Tolumonas auensis DSM 9187: one gene and its partner. The main gene of each other region encodes a partner of the protein of the gene in region 2 in a complex. Links are inferred from orthologs where the notes say so. Each region holds a gene or a part of one and is shown on either strand. Other genes may lie near its edges.

Region 1 (2,886 bases), 960 kb from region 2 along the record:
AATGAACCGTAATCAAGTCCGGAAAATATCTCATCCACATACATCTTGGCGATCCGATGCGGTGTTTCTGCAAGGCTGTCGTCAGCCAGGTCAAGACCAAGCAGTGTCATAATTGATGTCATATGCTGCTCAATCTGCTGTTTCTTTTCTTGGGCAGAAAGGGATGAATGCTGCATCGGCGTTTCCAGGCCTTTTGCTTCCAGAGCAGAACGAACAATTACGGCTTCTTTGCTTAGGTGAGTCATTATTTCTTTATCTCCTGCGTCGGATAACTACAGGTTATCTTTTCCGACGCATAGTTGCGACTATTGAGTTTATTATACACATCCAACAGGCGTTGGGCTTCAGGGACACTGGTAAACGCAAAGTTAACTGTACGCGCTGCATTCACGGACAGATTGCTTCATCAGGAAAAATTTTTAGCCCAGGCTAAATGTTTATGAGGATATTTATCCTATAATTAAAATATATTTTTGAAGTCGGCTGTTTTTCGCAAAAATGCAATTCTGGTATGGATTCATTTGCAAATTGCAAATACACGCAATTTGCAAAGTGTTTTAAGTTTGTTGTGTTATACTAGGTGGCAGCAAAGAAGACTCTAAAGAGACTGTTTTATAAGCGAAAACTTATAAAAGCGTTTAAGTTATATCTTTACAAAGTTTTTTTACACGTAAATGAAAAGTTGGCACAACTTTTTCATATATAATAGCGTAAACCAGTTTTATCCCGTGCTCTCTTCAGCAAAAGCTGAAGTTCGGTCAACTACTTTGTAGTTGACCTTTTTTTTGCCTGTCATTTACCTTGCAGGTATAAAGCCAGCGCTTTAATGATATTCCATTCACGGGTACCCGGAACTTTCCCTTCCAACAGCGCTTCCAGACGCAGCAAGTAAGGCTCAGCCCGAGAGTTAAGCGCATCAACACAGAATTGCTGCCATTGCTGCTGCTCTCTCGGTGAAAGAGTATGCGGATAGTTCCTTGCCCGGTAACGGAAGAGCAGGGTCGGCAGGCGCGGATCATGAAATTGATACTGACCGGCGGCTAACTGTTCTGCGGATGCCTGCTGTATCAGATCTATCGCGGCCCGGTCGGCTTCCGAGAAAAATCCCTGATAAAGCATATGCTCAGGATCCTGATTTGCCGGCGGGATATATTCATCGCTGAAGAGCCCTGCCAACTTCTCTCTTATCTGTGGATTCTGTCGTAATACCGCGAGATTCTGCATGCAGAGATCACGATTAATGCCTAATTCCTGAGCCCGCTCTTCACTCAGACTGGAGGCTGGTGCAAGTACCGGACACTTATTGATATGGATTAGTTTGACCGGAACCGGTGATCCGTCGGTTATATCGTCTTTTCTGGTGTAAAGACGTTCCCGCAATTCAGTGATATTCAGTTCCAGTAATGGTGACAGGTCTTTATGAAGATCGATCACAATCACGGCATTGTTATTTGTCGGATGCCATGCCATCGGAGCGATCCAGCTTACGCAGCCTTGCACAGCAGAAAACATGCCAGAAACATGTACCAGTGGTTTGATGTTAATAATATCGATCAGATTCTTTAGTTTGTTTTTCCCGCGATGGGTTGATAAATATTCAAACAGACGGGGTTGAGCTTGCTTCAGTGACTTCGCCAGGCCGATGGTGGCATAAACATCAGACATGGCATCGTGCGCATTTTCATGCTGAATGCCATTGGCAACAGAGAGTTTTTCCAGACGGAAAGAGGGTTTACCCTCAGCGTCATATACCCAGTTAATACCTTCTGGTCGCAGGGCATAAAAAGCCCGGGCGACATCCAGCAGATCCCAGCGGGAGTTACCCTGCTGCCAGCTGTAAGCATAGGGATCAAGAAAGTTCCGGTAAAAACCGTAACGGGTGAACTCATCATCAAACCGGATATTGTTATAACCCAGCACACACGTGGCCGGCTGAGAAAACTGCTGATGGATCGTACGGAAAAAATCTGCTTCACAGATACCGTTCTGATTCGCGATCTGCGGGGTAATGCCGGTGATCAGGCAGGCTTCGGGCGCCGGTAGATAGTCAGGCGACATTTGGCAGTAAATCACCACCGGTTCACCACAGATATTAAAGTCAGCATCTGTGCGAATACCTGCAAATTGAGCCGGACGATCACGGGCCGGATCTATGCCAAATGTCTCATAATCGTGAAAGAGAAACGTATTTTCAGTTTTAGCTGTCAAAATAACACCACTTGTGGCTAAAAAGCGTTTGATAAGGCTATTCTGGATGAAATCAGGCAATAAAAAAACCCAGTCAACTGTGATGCTGACTGGGCGAAGACTCAATGTTTAATTGCAGTGGCATTAAGTTAGAGGATATGAAGTGCAAAAAGTTCCGTTAATTTGCACAAAAAGTGTGATTTTCTTTCTGTTACCGATCGTTTGTACAAACTTTCATCGATGAGAAGCCGATCAACGCTGAAAATGGTACTGGTTGTTTCATCATAAATTCCGTTGAAATTCATAGTGCACTAAATTAAATTAGCTGAATCTAATTTAGTTGGGCTTTATTTATGCATAATTTTACACCATGGAGTGCTCTGGGTGGTGGCGTCCTGATTGGCGTTGCCGCACTGGTGCTTTTATTGGGCAAAGGGCGGATCGCGGGTTACAGCGGTATTATTGCGGGTTTTCTGTTCTCTGGTGGTCAACGCTGGCGGGCTTTGTTTCTTGCCGGCACCATCATGGGCGCAGGTTTGGCTACGTATGGCCTGCAACTTCATATTACCAAGCTGGAAATCACCCCTTCATTGTTGCTGGCCGGTCTGCTGGTGGGCGTAGGTTCCCGCCTTGCGAATGGCTGCACCAGCGGTCATGGTATATGCGGTATTGGTCGTTTTTCCATCAGGTCGATTATTG
Region 2 (2,932 bases):
GCCGGAGTTACATAAACTGATGCCTGTTCTGGGTAACCTGATGAAAGCCGGCTTAAAGGTAGCTTTAGTCACTGATGGTCGCCTTTCTGGTGCGTCAGGGAAAGTACCGGCAGTGATCCATATGTCACCGGAAGCACAACGTGGCGGACCATTAGCTAAAATTGCTACCGGTGATGTCATTCGAGTGGATGCTGCCAATGGCAAAATCGATGTATTGACCGACATTCAGGCGCGTGCACCGGCTCAGGTGGACTTAACCCGTGAGCATTTTGGTTCAGGCCGCGAACTGTTTTCCGTATTCCGTCAGGTTGTTTCCGGTGCGGAGCAAGGCGCAACGATTTTTAATTATTTGGGCTAACAGACAGGAGCCTGTATGAGCTGGCAAGTTGAACCAGCAGCGGTATTCGCTGCTTCCCCGGTGGTTCCGGTAATGGTGATCAAACGTGTGGAAGATGCAGTGCCGATGGCAAAAGCACTGGCAGAAGGTGGGATCACCGTGTTTGAAATTACCCTGCGGACCCCGGCTGCACTCGATGCAATCCGTGCCATTGCGGCCGCATTACCTGAAACGCAGGTTGGCGCTGGAACGGTACTGACACCGGAACAATATGATGCAGCGGTTGAAGCGGGGGCGAAGTTTATCATCTCTCCCGGCTATACCCGTACGCTGATGGAGCATGCGAAAAAAGGTCCGTCCCCGTTGATTCCGGGTGTGGCGACACCCTCGGAAATCATGACCGCCTTAGAGCTGGGTTATGATCACCTGAAGTTCTTCCCAGCGGAAGCGAATGGCGGCGCTGCTGCACTGAAAGCAATTGCAGCCCCCTTGGCACAAGTGAAATTCTGCCCCACAGGTGGCGTGAGCCCGAAAAACGTAGCAGATTATGTTGCTTTAGGTTGTGTTGCTACTGTGGGTGGCACCTGGATGTTGCCAGCCGATGCCATCAATACGGGCGATTGGGCAACCATTACCGAATTGACCCAAAAAGCTGTGGAGCTAGTAAATAGTTTAAGGCGCTAAGAAATATGCGAACAAGTCATCGGTTCAGGGAATAGAGTACTTGTTCGCACCTTCTACAGGTATGACATAACCTAAGTATAACTAAAAAAGTTTACAGAACTTCAATGTGAAAAACGGTAAACTTTGTTATAAGTTACTGAAATAAAATATTATTTATATCTAATCTTTACAAATTAACTCTAAGGTATTCGTCAGAACGGAATATCGTCATCGAAATCCATTGGCGGTTCGTTATAGGTTGGCTGCTGCTGTGCCGGTGCTGGTGCCGGAGTATAGCTACCTTGTGGTGCGGCTTGCTGCGGTGCGTAACCCGGGGTTGCGCCGCCCTGTGGAGCTGCTGCTGCCGGAGCGGATGGACGGCCCCAGTTACCTTGTTGTGGTTGCTGTGCCGGAGCACCCATATTGCCACCTTGTTGTGGAGCACCTGCGCCACGACCATCCAGCATCTGCATTTCATTGGCGATGATTTCGGTGGTGTAGCGTTTCTGGCCTTGCGGATCCTGCCATTCACGGGTTTGCAGACGACCTTCCAGATAAACTTTCGAGCCTTTACGCAGATATTCACCAGCGATTTCAGCCAGACGACGGTACAGCACGATCCGATGCCATTCAGTGCGTTCCTGCATTTGACCTTGCTGGTCTTTCCAGCTTTCGCTGGTGGCAACAGTGATATTGGCTACCGCATTGCCGTTTGGCATATAGCGCACTTCCGGGTCCTGACCCAGATTGCCAACGATGATGACTTTATTTACGCCTCTGGCCATGATCTGCTCCGTAAAAATTCGAATTCTATAGCTACCTATCTTAGCAATAATCGTCCCTAAAGTCAGATCGACAGCTATGACAGGCCGTAAATAGTTTGCGGGCCGGACATTAACATATTTGCAGCAATACTGGCTATTCATCCAGTGCTGGCTATGCCATACTTAAGTTTTGATATGGTTCACAGCTGGCATTCTATGGACAAGATCGAGATACGGGGCGCACGTACCCATAATCTGAAAAATATCAATCTGACGCTGCCGCGTGACAAGTTGATTGTAATCACCGGTCTTTCCGGTTCTGGCAAATCATCGCTGGCTTTCGACACATTATATGCGGAGGGGCAGCGCCGTTATGTTGAATCCCTTTCTGCCTACGCACGTCAGTTCTTAAGCCTGATGGAAAAACCCGATGTGGATCATATCGAAGGCTTATCGCCGGCGATCTCCATCGAACAGAAATCCACTTCGCATAACCCGCGTTCCACCGTCGGCACTATCACCGAAATCTACGATTACCTGCGCTTGCTGTATGCCCGCGTAGGTGAACCTCGTTGCCCGGAACACGACTTGCCGCTGGCAGCACAAACGATCAGCCAGATGGTGGATCGGGTGCTGGCGGAGCCGGAAAACCGCAAGATGATGATTCTGGCGCCGGTGGTGCGTAACCGTAAAGGGGAGCATAAGCAGCTGCTGGAAAGTCTGGCCGCGCAGGGTTATATCCGCGCCCGCATTGATGGTGAGGTCTGTGATCTTTCTGACCCGCCAACACTGGAACTGCAGAAGAAACATACCATCGAAGTGGTGGTCGATCGCTTCAAAGTCCGGCCGGATCTGCAACTGCGTCTGGCTGAATCCTTTGAAACGGCACTGCATTTATCCGGCGGACTGGTTTATGTTGCGGATATGGACGATGACAAAGCGCAACCGCTGATTTTCTCCGCGAACTTCGCCTGTCCGGAATGCGGCTATTCCCTGAGTGAACTGGAACCGCGGCTGTTCTCGTTCAACAACCCGGCCGGTGCCTGTCCGAGCTGTGATGGCTTGGGTGTGCAGCAATATTTTGATCCGCATAAAGTGGTGACCAATCCGGAACTGAGTCTGACCGGCGGCGCGATCCGTGGCTGGGATAAACGCAGTTTTTATTACT

The links. Proteins that work in one complex are often made in the same cells at the same time.
Region 1: the proteins of ssb (region 2) and sbcB are in contact, whole or in part, in a crystal structure (PDB 3C94), measured with the Escherichia coli proteins. The link is inferred for Tolumonas auensis DSM 9187 from one-to-one orthologs.

What each region holds. Positions count from the first base shown.
Region 1 is NC_012691.1:1,219,004-1,221,889, forward strand. It holds sbcB (exodeoxyribonuclease I), read right to left. Parts: upstream 2,209-2,886; coding sequence 793-2,208; downstream 1-792. Other genes in the region: folE (GTP cyclohydrolase I FolE), read right to left, coding at 1-245; TOLA_RS05745 (YeeE/YedE family protein), read left to right, coding at 2,541-2,886. UniProt on the Escherichia coli protein: Degrades single-stranded DNA (ssDNA) in a highly processive manner.
Region 2 is NC_012691.1:257,586-260,517, forward strand. It holds ssb (single-stranded DNA-binding protein), read right to left. Parts: upstream 1,789-2,932; coding sequence 1,213-1,788; downstream 1-1,212. Other genes in the region: edd (phosphogluconate dehydratase), read left to right, coding at 1-358; TOLA_RS01220 (bifunctional 4-hydroxy-2-oxoglutarate aldolase/2-dehydro-3-deoxy-phosphogluconate aldolase), read left to right, coding at 374-1,021; uvrA (excinuclease ABC subunit UvrA), read left to right, coding at 1,981-2,932. UniProt on the Escherichia coli protein: Plays an important role in DNA replication, recombination and repair. Binds to ssDNA and to an array of partner proteins to recruit them to their sites of action during DNA metabolism. Acts as a sliding platform that migrates on DNA via reptation.